Regions from separate parts of the Erwinia tasmaniensis Et1/99 genome, predicted to be linked through region 3. Evidence: predicted binding sites of a transcription regulator. Region 3 holds the regulator's gene; each other region holds the start of a gene.
What was found. Region 3 encodes PurR, which represses purine synthesis genes. Its sites were predicted from a motif close to CANGCAAACGTTTGCNTG; they were not measured.
Positions count from the first base shown of each region.

Region 1 (5,146 bases), 700 kb from region 3:
CGGAGAACATCACATCGCCATTGCTGGCAACATAGGCATGCTCACGGGCAATCAGCTTCTCAACCAGCTCGACGATCTCGGTAATATGGCGCGTGGCGCGTGGCTCAAGGTCCGGCGGCAAAATATTCAGCGCGGCGAAGTCCTTGTGCATTTCGCCAATCATACGGTTGGTCAGCTGCTCAATGGATTCGCCGTTCTCCTGCGCACGTTTGATAATTTTGTCATCGATATCGGTGATGTTACGCACATATTTCAGCTGATAGCCGCTGTAGCGCAGGTAGCGCGCCACCACATCAAAGGCGGCAAAGGTTCTGCCGTGGCCGATATGGCACAGGTCGTAAACGGTAATACCACACACGTACATGCCGATTTTACCGGCATGTATGGGTTTAAATTCCTCTTTTTGACGACTCAGGGTGTTGTAAATCTTTAGCATTGAGACATTCCGTTTTAAGCGTGTGTGGGTTAACGATAAGCAGGTTAATGAGACATTCTGACGTATTTTTTCGTGCAGCGCTACGCAAAGCAGGGTTATCCGCCAGCCCCGTTATGCAGCATTGCTGACGAGCTATCACAATTTGTGATATAAAAGCCGTCTGCCGCCAGGGGAGGACTTTTGTCTGCACTTCCGGCGCCCACTGTTAAATACTGCAACCCTGACAGGATGAGAAAATGGTTACTTTCCAGACTAATCATGGCGATATCGTCATCAAAACTTTTGACGATAAGGCCCCGGCTACCGTAAAAAACTTCCTTGAATACTGCCGCGAAGGCTTTTACGACAACACCATCTTTCACCGTGTGATCAACGGTTTTATGGTCCAGGGCGGTGGTTTTGAGCCAGGCATGAAGCAGAAAGACACCAAAGATGAGATCCGTAACGAAGCCAGCAACGGCCTGAAAAACACCAAAGGCACTTTGGCAATGGCGCGTACCCAGGCACCACACTCGGCGACCGCCCAGTTCTTTATCAACGTGGCCGACAACGACTTCCTGAACTTCCGTGACGAAAGCCTCCAGGGCTGGGGTTACTGCGTGTTCGCTGAAGTGGTTGAAGGGATGGACGTGGTTGAGAAGATCAAAGCCGTCTCTACCGGCCGCAGCGGCATGCATCAGGATGTGCCAAAAGATGACGTGATCATTCAGAAAGTGACCGTCAGCGAATAATGCCGCACACGCTGTTTATCGCAGATCTCCATCTGTGTTCTGAAGAACCGGCAATCACTGCCGGTTTTCTGCATTTTTTGCGACGTGAAGCACAGCACGCCGATGCGCTGTATATTCTGGGCGACCTGTTTGAAGCCTGGATTGGTGACGACGATCCCAACCCGCTGCATGCAGAGATTGCTCTGGCACTGCGCCAGCTCGATATCCCCTGCTACTTTATTCACGGTAATCGCGACTTTCTGCTGGGCAAGCGCTTTGCTCGTGCGTCCGGCATGACGCTGCTGCCGGAAGAACAGGTGCTGGAACTGTATGGAAAACGTCTGCTGATCATGCACGGCGATACGCTGTGCACTGACGATAGCGGCTATCAGCGTTTTCGTCAGAAGGTACAGCAGCGCTGGCTGCAAAAGCTGTTCCTCGCCCTGCCGCTGTTTGTGCGCCAGCGTATCGCGTTAAAAATGCGTGACGGGAGTAAACAGGCAAACAGCAGTAAAGATATGGCGATCATGGACGTTAACCCGCAGACGGTAACGGAGACGATGGTTCGTCACAACACGCCGCTGCTGATCCACGGCCATACGCATCGCCCGGCGGTACACCCGCTTGAAATCAATGACCGGCCGGCACAACGCCTGGTGCTGGGAGCCTGGCACCAGCAAGGCTCTATGATAAGAGTCAGCGCCGATGAAACCCGGCTGATTTCCTTCCCCTTCTGAAGCGCTATTAGCGGCCATTTCGCGCTACGCAACCGTTTTCCTTGCCGCGCAGTCGTGATATTCTCTCTGCCCTTCCCACCCGGTAGCCAGCCTCTGCGCTGCCACGGTGACGTTTTACAATCACAGGAGTCAGACCCGCATGTCATCCAACGCCACACCGGCCCGCATTGCTATTGTTATGGGTTCCAAAAGTGACTGGGCCACCATGCAGTTTGCTGCGGAAGTCCTCACCAGCCTGGACGTTCCGTTTCACTGTGAAGTGGTGTCAGCCCACCGCACGCCGGACAAGCTGTTCAGCTTTGCCGAACAGGCGACGGATAACGGATATCAGGTGATTATTGCGGGTGCAGGCGGCGCGGCGCATCTGCCGGGGATGCTGGCGGCGAAAACGCTGGTGCCGGTACTCGGCGTGCCGGTACAGAGCGCCGCGCTGAGCGGGGTCGACAGCCTGTATTCCATCGTGCAGATGCCGCGCGGCATTCCGGTCGGCACGCTGGCGATTGGTAAAGCCGGGGCCGCCAACGCCGCCCTGCTGGCGGCGCAAATTCTCGCCCTGCATGACGGTGGCCTGGCGCTGCGCCTCGCGAACTGGCGACAGGCGCAGACGGACGAGGTGCTGAACAACCCGGATCCGCGGGAGGAAGCATGAAGCCGGTCTGCGTATTAGGCAACGGTCAGCTCGGGCGCATGCTGCGCCAGGCCGCTGAACCGTTGGGGATCACCGTTTATCCGGTCGGCCTGGATGCCGAACCACAGGCGCTGCCGATTGCGCAAAGCGTCATCACCGCCGAGATTGAACGTTGGCCGGAAACCGCGCTGACACGGGAACTGGCCGATCATCGCGCCTTTGTTAACCGCGATATCTTCCCGCTGCTGGCAGATCGCCTGACGCAGAAGCAGCTGCTCGACCGTCTGGGCCTGGCAACGGCCCCCTGGCAGCTGCTCTCCTCGTCCGACCAATGGCCGCAGGTGTTTTCTGACCTCGGTGAACTGGCGATCGTCAAACGCCGCACCGGCGGCTACGACGGCCGTGGCCAGTGGCGTCTGCGCGTCCACGAAACCGCTACGCTGCCGGGTGAATGTTACGGCGACTGTATCGTCGAACGGGGTATCAATTTTTCAGGTGAAATGTCGCTGGTCGGCGCGCGCGGCCATGACGGCAGCACGGTGTTCTACCCGCTGACTCATAACCTGCATCAGGACGGTATTCTGCGCACCAGCGTTGTGCTGCCAGCCGTCGATGCACAGCACCAACAGCAGGCTGAGCGCATGCTGTCGGCGATTATGAATGAGCTGAACTACGTTGGCGTCATGGCGATGGAGTGCTTTGTGGTGCCGGAAGGCCTGCTGATCAATGAGCTGGCACCCCGCGTGCATAACAGCGGTCACTGGACGCAAAACGGCGCGTCCATCAGCCAGTTTGAACTGCATCTGCGCGCCATTCTCAACCTGCCGCTGCCTGCCCCGGTGGTCAATACCCCGGCAGTCATGGTCAACCTGATCGGCACCGATCTCAATACGGCATGGCTCAGCGAGCCGCTGGTGCACCTGCACTGGTATGAGAAAGAGGTGCGTGCCGGGCGTAAAGTCGGCCATCTTAACCTGGCTGATGCCAGCCCACGGGCACTGAGCAGCGCGCTCACTGCTCTGGTGCCCATGCTGCCTGCGGAATATGCCAGCGGTATCGCCTGGGCCGTGGATAAACTCGCCTAAGCCAGTAACCCGGCGGGCTGCAAAAATGAAAATTTCACGCCCGCCGCGTCATACGGCTCCCCGTCAGCCCGCTTCATACCTGCGGAACAGCGCCCTGCCCTTCAGCAGGCGCACGCCCAGCCAGCCGCCGCACAGCGACAGCAGCAGCGCGCCGGTTAACGGCAGCGCCAGCCACAGCACAAAGTCCGGCTGCCACGGGAAGTCAAACACCTTGCGCTGCAATCCCCACAGCGCCACCTCAGCCCCGATGGTCGCCGCCACGCCCGATACCACGCCAAGCAGCGCAAACTCGCACCACAGCGTGGTACGCAGCAGCTTCTTGCTGGCGCCCAGCGTACGGTAGACCACCAGCTCCTGACGCCGCTGATGCATTCCGACCTGGATCTGTGCCAACAGCAGCAGCACGCCACAGGCGGTCACCAGCACCACCATGATCTCCAGCGCCTGACTCACCTGCGCCAGCACCTGTCCTATCTGGCGTAAGATCGTGCCAATATCCAGCAGGCTTAAGGTTGGAAACTGGCGGTTGAGCTGCGCCAGCAGCGCGTTATTGTCATTGACGCGGAAGCTGGTCAGCCAGCTCTGCGGCTGATTGTCGAGCGCGCCGGGCGGGAAAATGATAAAGAAGTTGGGCTTCAGGCTTTCCCAGTCCACCTTACGCAGACTGCTGATTTTAGCGCTGAACTGCTGGGTATCCCCGGTAAAGGTTAACGTATCGCCCAGCTTCACTCCCAGCCGTTCGGCCAGCCCCTGTTCTATCGAGACTTCGCCTTTCTGCGGCGGCCAGCTGCCTGCGGTCAACGGGTTGTGCCCCGGCAGGTCTTTTAGCCAGGTCAGATTCAGTTCACGGTTGAGCGATTCATCCCGTGCCGGATCTGCCGGCTGCTGATTAATGCCGGTTAGTCGTGCGCGCACCACCGGGTAGAAGGTTTCCGGCTGCACCTGATGCCGTTGCAGGAAAGACGTCACCTGCGGCACCTGTTGCGCGGTGATATTGAGCAGGAAGTAGTTCGGGCTGTCCGGCGGCAGCTGCTGCTGCCACCGGTCCAGCAGATCGCCACGCATCACCAGCAGCAGCGCCAGCAGCATAAACGACAGCGAAAATGCCGCCAGCTGGCTAAGGGTGGTCCAGGGCTGGCGCAGCAGGCGGTTAACCGCCAGGCGAAACGCCAGATTGCGCAGCGTCAGGCGCCTAAGCAGCAGCAGGCCGCCCCAGCCAATGGCCCCCAGCAGCAATGACAGCAGCACAATCCCCGCCACCAGCGCCCACAGCAGCTTGCTTCCCCCCACCAACAGCGCCAGCAGGCCGATCACCACCAGCAACATGGCTGGCAGGTAGAACTTCAGCGGCCAGATATTCGCCACCGCGTCACGGCGCAGCACGCGCAGCGGCTGGGTGGCCAGCAGCAGGCGATACGGCCGGAGTCCTACCAGCAGCGAAATAGTAAACAACGACCCCAGCGCCCACAGCCACGGCCAGCCGCTGGCGGCCGGTAACTCTCCCGGTAACACCGGGCGCAGCATGCGCAGCAGCAGGGTTTCAAAACCGA
Region 1 covers NC_010694.1:2,745,159-2,750,304, forward strand. The annotation lists gene cysS (cysteine--tRNA ligase) at 1-436, opposite strand, end outside; gene ppiB (peptidylprolyl isomerase B) at 673-1,167, shown strand; gene lpxH (UDP-2,3-diacylglucosamine diphosphatase) at 1,167-1,883, shown strand; gene purE (5-(carboxyamino)imidazole ribonucleotide mutase) at 2,023-2,532, shown strand; gene purK (5-(carboxyamino)imidazole ribonucleotide synthase) at 2,529-3,596, shown strand; gene ybbP (putative ABC transporter permease subunit YbbP) at 3,660-5,146, opposite strand, start outside.
Region 1: a site for PurR is predicted at 1,909-1,926, ahead of purE (5-(carboxyamino)imidazole ribonucleotide mutase). Genes of this name have one in related genera too.

Region 2 (5,146 bases), 1.1 Mb from region 3:
GGAGAGCTGGCCGATCATTTGCAGATATCCGCCCGCCTGCTCCGCCGGGCAGAACGGATGCAGCTCGGCGAATTCAGGCCAGGTGATCGGGATCATCTCTGCCGCCGCGTTAAGTTTCATCGTGCAGGAGCCAAGCGGGATCATCGCCTGATTCAGCGCCAGGTCTTTGCGCTCCAGGCTGTGCATATAGCGCATCATCTCGGTTTCGCTATGATGGCGGTTAAATACCGGATGGGTAAGGATCGCATCCTGACGCAGCATGTCTGCCGGGATGGCGTTTGCATCGGCATCCAGCGCGTCAATGCTTAATCCGTGCTGCGCGCCGAGCAGGATGGAGAACAGCGCCAGCACGTCCTCACGGGTGGTGGTTTCATCCAGCGTCATGCCGACCGCGTTGTGCAGGTCGCTGCGCAGATTGATACCAAAACTGAGCGCGCGCTCAAGTATCGCCGCTTTATCCGCCACTTCAACCGTCAGGGTGTCAAACCAGCTGGTGTACCGCAGCTTAAGCCCGCCCTGCCGTAGGCCAGCGGCGAGGATATCGGTCAGACGGTGAATGCGGCCGGCAATGCGCTTCAGGCCAGACGGGCCATGAAACACCGCGTACAGGCTGGCGATGTTGGCCAGCAGCACCTGTGAGGTACATATGTTGGAGTTGGCTTTTTCACGGCGGATATGCTGTTCACGCGTCTGCATCGCCATGCGCAGTGCGCTGTTGCCCGCCGCATCACGCGAAACGCCGATAATACGCCCCGGCATCGAGCGTTTATGTTCATCACGCGCGGCAAAGAAGGCCGCATGCGGGCCGCCGTAGCCCATCGGTACGCCGAAGCGCTGCGCGGAGCCGAAAACGATATCAGCGCCCTGGCTGCCCGGTGACCGTAATAGCACCAGCGTCATCAGGTCGGCGGCCACGCTCACCACCACCTTGCGGTTTTTCAGCGCGGCAATCAGCACGCCGTAGTCATGGACTTCGCCGCCGGTTCCCACCTGCTGCAACAGCACGCCGAACACATCTTCCCGCTCCAGCACTTTCTCCGCTTTATCCACCAGCACGTCAAAACCGAAGGTTTGCGCGCGGGTACGCACCACGTCCAGCGTCTGCGGGTGAATATCATCAGCGACAAAGAAACGGTTGGCGTTTTTCAGCCTGCTGACCCGCTTCGCCATCGCCATCGCTTCGGCGGCAGCGGTCGCTTCATCCAGCAGTGAAGCGGAGGCGATATCCAGCCCGGTCAGATCCAGGGTTAGCTGCTGAAAATTAAGCAGCGCCTCAAGACGCCCCTGGGAAACTTCAGGCTGGTAAGGTGTATAGGTGGTGTACCAGCCGGGATTTTCCAGCATGTTGCGCAGGATAACCGGTGGCGTCAGCACCGGGGTGTAACCCATGCCAATACAGGATTTATAGCGCTGGTTTTGCGCAGCAATCGCCTTCAACTCGGCCAGCGCCAGATGCTCGGTCAGCGCCAGATGCTCGGTCAGCGCTTCGCCAATCGGTGGCGGGCCGGGAAGCTGAATGTCGGCAGGCACAATCGAGGTAATCAGATCGGGCAAGGACGCAGCGCCAATGGCGCGCAGCATGGCCGACTGCTGCTCCTGCGACGGGCCGATATGGCGCTGGATAAAAGCGCCGTGATGTTCAAGCTGGCTGAGTGTCTGGGTCATGGGCAAGAGATCCTGCATAGGGCGGGGAAGACGGAGCGCGGGGCACCGCCCCGCGCCGGTGGTGACAAAGCTATTCAGCGATCGCGGTCTGATAAGCCGTAGCGTCCAGCAGGGTTGCCAGCTCGCCCTCATCGCTCGCTTTAAGACGGAACAGCCAGCCGTCGCCGTACGGAGCGCTGTTGACCCGCTCCGGCTCTGAGGCCAGCGCGCTATTAACCTCAATGATTTCGCCACTGAGCGGAGCATAAATATCCGAAGCCGCTTTTACCGATTCTGCCACGGCACAGTCATCGCCCTGTCTGTAATGATTGCCCACTTCAGGCAGATCGACAAACACCATGTCACCAAGCAGCTCCTGTGCATGTTCAGTGATCCCCACGCTGTAGCTGCCGTCCGCTTCTTTGCGCACCCATTCATGGCTGTCGCGATATTTCAGTTCGTTTGGTACATTGCTCATTCACATATCTCCGGGAGACAAAATTAGTTCGTTACCGGTTTACCGGCGCGGACAAAAACAGGTTTGGTCACGGTCACCGGCATCGCGCGGTTGCGAATTTGCACCACCGCCTGTTCGCCAATGCCGGCCGGAACGCGGGCGAGGGCAATGCTGCACCCCAGAGTGGGGGAGAACGAACCGCTGGTGATAACGCCCTCAAGCATGTTGCCATCGGCATCGCTGAAGCGCACCGGAAGCGCGTTACGCAGCACGCCTTTTTCAGTCATGATCAGACCGACCAGCCGTTCCGTGCCTTTGGTGCGCTGTATCTCCAGCATCTCGCGCCCGATAAACTGGCGGTCTGACGGTTCCCAGCCGATGGTCCAGCTCATATTGGCCGCAAGCGGGGAGACCTTCTCGTCCATCTCCTGCCCATACAGGTTCATACCGGCCTCAAGACGCAGCGTATCGCGTGCGCCAAGCCCGGCGGGCCTGACTCCGGCGGCCAGCAGCTGCTGCCAGAATTCGGCCGCCAGCTCATTCGGCAGGGCGATTTCATAGCCCGGTTCGCCGGTATAGCCGGTCGTCGCGATAAACAGTTCACCCGCCTGCACGCCAAAGAAGGGTTTCATCGCGCTGACGGCATCACGCTGGGCGTCATCAAACACGCTTTGCGCTTTTTGCTGCGCGTTCGGCCCCTGAACCGCGATCAGCGACAGATCGTCGCGTTCGGTCAGCTGAACGCCGTACGCCGCCGCATGCTCTACGATCCACGCCAGATCCTTCTCGCGGGTTGCCGAATTAACCACCAGGCGGAAGAAATCTTCGCTGATAAAATAGACGATCAGATCGTCGATCACCCCAGCGGAGGCGTTTAGCATCGCGCTATACAGGGCTTTACCCGGCTGGGTCAGTTTGGCGACGTCGTTTGCCAGCAGATAGCGCAAAAACTCGCGCGTGCGAGCACCATGCAGATCGACAATGGTCATATGAGAAACGTCGAACATGCCGGCATCACGGCGAACCGCATGGTGTTCATCCATTTGCGAACCGTAGTGCAGCGGCATCATCCATCCGTGAAAATCCACCATCCTTGCACCGCTGGCCTGGTGCTGTGCGAATAACGGGGTTTGCTGGGTCATATTCATCCTGTGACTGATATCCGGTTGCTGAAGAGCGCCTGTTACCGCCAGCGGCGGCCGAACGCAAACGTTACCCTTCCGCTGAACTTATCACCGTTTCTGTTCATTAACCATAAGGTAAACGAGGTCGAATCCGGGCTAAGGCAAAAAATACCACCGTTGAGTTTCTAGTTTTTTTCACTAGAAAAACGCGAATTAACGCACATTAATGGCAATCAGGCGGCAAAAATGCAGTTTAAAAATAGAGGATTTATGAATGCCAAATAAAAAATCACTGCGAAGGATCGCTTGTGACATTATTTTAACTAATGCGAATAGCCAAGTGAAATTAGAATATTTCAAATGATGTGCGAAAATGGTGCGCCAATATAACCGCTATCTCAATATGAACTTTGTGACTTAAAGACGAACAAAATCCGGGCCGATCACTGCTACAATGCGGCCCCGATCCGTAAGGCGGATAACCCTCTGCTGCCGCAAGCTGGAAAGCAGCAACCTGGCTTCCCGGCTGCCGCTGACGTTCAGGCTGCTGCTTATCTGTTCCCTGCCGGTAAAACTGTACAGGCCGTCTGCGGTGGCCAGCGTTTCGAAGCGCCGGTGATGTCCCTCCGCCAGAAATGCGGCATACCGTGCCGGGCTCACCCACGATAAGGCGTCCAGCGTGTCATGCCAGGCCATCAGAAGAAGGTGAAGTGAGGCGTTCGTGCCGTACACGGGACGAAGATAGTCCGGTTTTCCCGTGATCGGATCTGCATACTGAAATTTCCAGATGGCTTCATGATGTGCCAGGCGATTACGCAGCTCGCGGATACGGCTGAACTTACGGGCGATGATATGGCGTGGCGTGCCCGGCGGCGTGCCGGGAAAGACATCTGCGATCAGGTGCGGCCACAGCAGGCTACGGTTGCGAGGCTCGTCATATTCCGGCGTCAGAAAGTTGGTCCAGAAGCCGAAGTCCAGCCCGGAGATGACGCGCTCAGCCGTCACCGCCTTTCCTGCATCCGTTATACGTTTCGAGACTTTCCGGATACAGTCCTCTTCCCAGGCGGTCCTGTCGTAAACCGGCATGCCGCGGCGGTAGCGGATGTTGCCCTGCCGATCCAGCGCATAGCGTTTGTCCTGACGGATCCAGGCTTTGTCACCCATGTAACGCGGCAGGTCAAATATCCAGTTGGCATCAGTGCGCCACAGGTTTACCGCACCAGGAGGTGGATTATGACGGATAGCATAATCAATACTGTTACGTAGCGTGACCTCAAGGCAGTGCATCAGGGGCTGCATTGCACTACAGAGCGTCTTATTCCAGTTGTACCCGCCCAGCGCTTCGTCCGGCTTCAGCTTAAGCACATCGGTGTAAATTTTCAGGCGCTCGGCTGAAATATAGTCTTCGAAGTTCATGAAAGGCTCCGGTGCCAATAGCCGAAGCTATTGACCATATCGTCAATACTTGTTAGTATCGATTTTATCAAGGCTCAGATTTCTTCGGACCTGAGCGTACAGTTAGTACCGGAAAAGCCACCCTCGCGGTGGATTTTCTCGTTTCACCTATCAAACTCCCGCATATAATCTCCCTCCGGCTGCTTTTGCCTGTTGCGCAATGGCAATCGCTTTAAATAACCGACATCAGCTCGAATTACTCACCCGCCGCTCAATAGCACGGACAACGACGTTGTAAAAGACCAGAGATACAATCAGGCTAATGACGACCAGGCTTAACAGGATGAAGCCCTGCCGATCGTTATCACCGAGCGCTGTCGCGGCGCTTTGCCAGATATTCGTGTTGGCGTAGATGATCTGGCTAACCCACGTCAACAAGAAATAGAGCACAATAAAGGCCATCAAAAAAATAAGCAGCTTAAATCCGGTCGGCACACGCTTAGTTAGCCTCTTCTTGTTATTAATA
Region 2 covers NC_010694.1:3,122,142-3,127,287, forward strand. The annotation lists gene gcvP (aminomethyl-transferring glycine dehydrogenase) at 1-1,665, opposite strand, end outside; gene gcvH (glycine cleavage system protein GcvH) at 1,736-2,122, opposite strand; gene gcvT (glycine cleavage system aminomethyltransferase GcvT) at 2,146-3,243, opposite strand; gene ETA_RS15205 (Abi family protein) at 3,643-4,641, opposite strand; gene ETA_RS15210 (hypothetical protein) at 4,867-5,146, opposite strand, start outside.
Region 2: a site for PurR is predicted at 3,304-3,321, ahead of gcvT (glycine cleavage system aminomethyltransferase GcvT). Genes of this name have one in related genera too.

Region 3 (5,146 bases):
CCACGGCCTGATAACAACGTAAAAAGAGGATTGATTGAAACGTAAAAGGGCTGAGATGAATGCGTTCAGTCAGAAGTGCCTGGCAACCGAACCCAGGCCGATAGCAAAGCGCCTGCACAGCATATACCTCTGCCAGAAGAATAATATTAACTTATTATTTTACATGACGAAGAAAAGTATATGCCTGCGGGCGGTATTGTTCAATGGCTTATCGTTAGTTTGCTAACTAGTTGAGCGCAAGTGCTTTACTGGTGCTGCATCTCCGTTTGCAATACGAGATTTTTTTCGGCCTTGCGTTGAACGAAGTAGCCTAATGCTGCTAACAAAATGGTTATCAGCATCACAAATACCGTGGTTTGCAGCGCCGCAGCAATCCATGTCGATACGGCCATGCTGGCAAGAAAACACAGTCCGAGTTGCAACATATTTTGCAGAGCAGCCGCTTTACCGGTTGCCTGAGGAAACGGAAGAAGGGCGCTGGACACCACGATAGGGTAGATAGCCCCATTGGCCATTGCCATTCCACAGAACGGGAGTAGCAGAGTCCATAATGCGGGTTGCGAAAATTGCGCAATGAGATAGAGCGCGACAATACTCAGGCTATAGAACGCCAGCAGCCACGGGAGGATCTTGCGCCCGGCAAATCGATTAAGCAACGCGCGGCAGCCAAAACCGCCGATAAGAAAAGCGGCGGTTTGCGGAACGTAGCTCAGGCCAATATCGCCCGGCGTCAGTCCTAAGTTGCCCAGAATAAAAGGTGAACCGGTAAGCCAGGCAAAGAAGCTGGCAGAGCAGGCCGCATAGGTCATCACGTTACCGCAGTAGATGGGCGATTTAAGCAGGGCAATAAAGCCCGGAGCGGGAATATCAGGTGCGGATGCGCTTTTCCCCACACGTGGGCGTGATGGCAGCAGAAAAGTCGGTATCAGCAGCAGCAGAGTGATGAGTAAAAGCGCGACGAATATGGCCTGCCATGAAAAATGGCTTAACAGCCATGCACCCAGCAGCGGTGCCAGGGCTGGTGAAAGTGCGACCAGCGGCATGATGGTGGCAAAGACGCGATTCGCCTGCGCACCGCTGTAGCGATCGACGACAAGCGCCTGCCAGCTTACGGCTGCGGCACATACCCCTACCGCCTGCACAAAACGCCATGCCAACAGTGACGTCGCGGAGTCAACCCAAAGCATGGCGGCACAGCCTATAGCAAACAGGCTCAGTCCCATCAACAGTACCGGCTTACGGCCGATGCGGTCCGAAAGGGGGCCCCATATCAGCTGGGCGCAGGCAAATCCGGCAAGGAAAATGCTTAGGCTGGCGCTGATAGCCCCGGCCTGGGTGTCAAGATCCCGCTGCATTACGCCAAATGCTGGCAGGTACATATCGGTGGCGAGAAAGCCCAGCATGCTCAGCAGCGCCAGGTAAATCATAAAACCTTTCGAATTCATACAGATTTGCTCTTGTCATACGGTTTTTTTTGCTGGCGCAGTGTAATCGCGTGCGGGGCGGCCTGTGAAACGCTAATATTCGTTGACTGTTATGAAAATTTTTGAAGGCTGGATATGTGGTCTGAACATTCACTCGAAGTCATTGATGCCGTGGCCCGAACCGGAAGTTTCACCGCCGCTGCCGCTGAACTGCACCGCGTTCCTTCTGCGGTAAGCTATACGGTGCGTCAGCTGGAGGAGTGGCTGGCCGTCAGTTTATTTGAAAGGCGGCATCGTGACGTGGTGCTGACCGATGCCGGTCGTGTATTTAGCGAAGAGGCCAGATCTGTTATCAAAAAAATGCTTGCCACCCGTCGCCGTTGCCAACAGGTAGCAAACGGCTGGCGGGGGCAGCTCAATATCGCCGTTGATCGTATGGTCCGGCCATCGCGGACCCGGCAGCTGGTGGTGGATTTTTACCGCCATTTCCCAGATATGGAGCTGCATATCATGCCAGAAGTCTTCAACGGCGTTTGGGATGCGCTGGCGGACGGTCGCGCGGATGTGGCGATAGGCGCTACCCAGGCGATCCCGGTGGGGGGGCGTTTTGCGTTTCGGGATATGGGCAGCCTGAACTGGCGCTGCGTGGTCAATGCACAACATCCGTTAGTCGGACGGCCGGGGCTGCTGACGGAAGGATCGGTACGCGAGTGGCCTTCGCTGGTCATGGAAGATACCTCGCGTGCGCTACCCAAACGCACAACCTGGACGCTTGATAATCAACGGCGGCTGGTCGTTCCTGACTGGGAAAGTGCCTTTGACTGCCTGCGAGCGGGGTTGTGTGTTGGCATGGTTCCGGGACATTTTGCGCAGCCGTTATTACAGCAAAATATATTGTGTGAACTGACGCTGAGTTCGCCCTTCCCGGACAGCCCATGCTGCCTGACCTGGTCAGAGCAAAGCGCCTCACCGGCGCTGAGCTGGCTGCTGGAATATCTTGGTAGCACTGAAACCCTTAACGCCGAATGGTTGAGTGAGCAATCCAATACGACAGTGATACAAGATCAGCGGCGGTAGTCGCGGTAAGGGCCGTCCGCCACCGAGCGTCTTTCAATCAAAGTAGGGTACACTTCAATGGTTTGCGACTCTTCGCGCTTGCTGGTGATGCGGTCAAGTAACATATTGAATGCGGTTTCACCAAGACGCTCTTTCGGTTGGTGTACGGTGGTCAATGCCGGAGTGAAATAACGGGCGTTGCGCACGTTATCATAGCCAATGACCGAAATATCCTGGGGGACCCGCAGGCCCATTTCATCGGCTGCGCAGATTGCGCCCATTGCCATAATATCTCCGCCGCAGAAAACCGCGGTCGGGCGTTGTTTCTGCGCCAGGATTTGTTGCATCGCGCGGTAGCCGGATTCAGGTTCGAAATCTCCCTGTACCAGCCATTCTTCCCGCAGAACGATGCCCGCTTCAGTCAGAGCTTTCAAAAATCCCGCATGGCGTCCGCCACCGGTGTTGCGCTCCAGCTGGCCTGGGATGGCGGCAATATCCCGGTGTCCGCGTTCAATCAAATAGCGCCCGGCAAGATACCCGCCCTCAAACGCATTATCCAATACCGTATCGGTAAAATCACCGCGCGACTTGCCCCAGTCCATAACAACCATAGGAATATTGCGGTGATCTTCAAGCATTGAAATCAGCGCGTCCGGGTATTCAGAGCACATGACCAGCAGGCCATCAACACGTTTTTGCGCCATCATTGACAGGTAAGCCTGCTGCTTTTCTATATTGTTATGGGCGTTACCCAGGATCAGGGTATAGCCTTTGGCAAAGCAGCTGTTTTCTACCGCCTCAATGATTTCAGCAAAATAGGGGGCTTCACTTGATGTTGCCAGCAGACCAATCGTTTTGGTGTGGTTTACCTTGAGGCTGCGTGCTACGGCGCTGGGGGAGTAATGCAATTCTTTGATTGCAACCCACACCGCTTCACGGGTCTCATCGGCGACAAAGCGTGTTTTATTGATGACGTGAGACACGGTGGTGGTGGAAACACCGGCGCGCTTTGCCACATCCTTAATTGTTGCCATGTAAATCGTACTCCTGGTGTTATCAGTAACCCCCTGATAACCGGTTTGTTAAACGTTTGCCTTAGCCCAGGCTCTTCCCGTTGGGCCAGAATTATTGGGGTTGTCTAAAGGGGGCGGGAAGAGAAGAAATCTGCCCGCAACAGGGTGCACGGAACCGATCGCATCGGGTTTAGCGGCTGTTGCGCAAATTAAGAGGGGAATTCTATCAAGGCTGCGCAAAGAAAACGAGAATTTTGCCCGTAAGGACAGGAATTTTTGCTGGATCGGAACGTCACAATTCGCTCGCGAGGATGAAAATCGTCAGCCGCGTTCGGATCGACGGCTTTGGGGAGCTGCAGCATGAAAGGGGGGCGTGTCACGGGCCAGAGGGTCTGCTTGTGGCCCGCTGTGGAAAAAAGCCGCTAACGAATCGTTTTCGGTGTCATAACGCGACGAGCACCCACATAATGTTCCTGCCAGTAATCGTCGCTAAGCGCACTGACCTGAATGTCTTTTCCTGTCCTTGGCGACTGGATAAATTTATTTTCACCAAGATAAACCCCCACGTGGTCGGCTGAGCCTCTTCCGTTGATGCGGAAAAACACTAAATCACCTTTCTCAAGACGGTCACGTTTGATCGGAGCCGCATCGCGCAGGTGATACATTTCATTCGCGGTGCGTGGGATTTTAAATTTAACTAAATCTTTGTAGGCATACCAGACAAGCCCGCTGCAGTCGAACCCAGTCTTAGGGGAGCTGCCGCCCCACAGATAGGGCTTACCGAGCTGCCCCATTAGTTTACTGACTGCGGTTTCACGGGCTTTTTGATAACGAATGCGGTGTGCATTACTGAGTTTCAACGGGGCTGAGGGATCGACTTTGCCAACCTTAGCTAAACTGCTTTCCGCGCGCTGTCTGCCGTAATGCTTTTTCGGTGCTTTTTTTTTGCTAGCCGTACGACTTATCCGTGCGTTAACTTTCTTGCCTTTCAGCGCTGGCTGCTTAGTCGCCGCTTTCTTCGTGAGTTTGTGATCCTGCGCCGGAGTGAGATGTGCTGCTTTTGTGGGCTGTTTTGCTTTTTTAACCGGCTGCTCTTTGGCTTTTTTTGTCGGGGAGGCTTTAACCGGGCGTCGCTTGCGTCGTTCATCTTCTCGCGCGCTATTGCGATCGGCTTTATGCTGATTTGCATTGATGAGTGTGTGGGGCGATGCGTGCGCCATATTGAAAAATAGCTGAGCAAAGGCCAACAAGAAAAGCGTAAGGAATAAACGCATCATTTCCATTAACAGTTTATGCGTCGCAACGGTCAGCAACGCGATCGTAAGTAGTGGTTTCTGCGCGCAGGCAGAAAGTTGTAACGATTCTAAACTAACTGGAGAGCAAAGAGTAAGGCCTTTTTTGTTACAATAATACAGAACGAGTATATGATTCAATATTGAGCACAATCAGTTGCTTAACCCAGCATGTTCTGACGTTAAGTCGTTAACTGATGCGGTACGCACCATAAGATAATGTTATTTTGTTATCATGACCCGATCGCCTGACTGCGTGTGGTCAGTGACAGATGAAAATGTCATTATCATCGTCAGGCCAGAATAGCTACAATCATAGCTGGCTACAGCCTATACACAAAGTATCGTATTGAGGAAGGCA
Region 3 covers NC_010694.1:2,047,986-2,053,131, reverse strand. The annotation lists gene punC (purine nucleoside transporter PunC) at 246-1,445, opposite strand; gene punR (DNA-binding transcriptional activator PunR) at 1,560-2,501, shown strand; gene purR (HTH-type transcriptional repressor PurR) at 2,489-3,514, opposite strand; gene ETA_RS10140 (C40 family peptidase) at 3,916-4,767, opposite strand.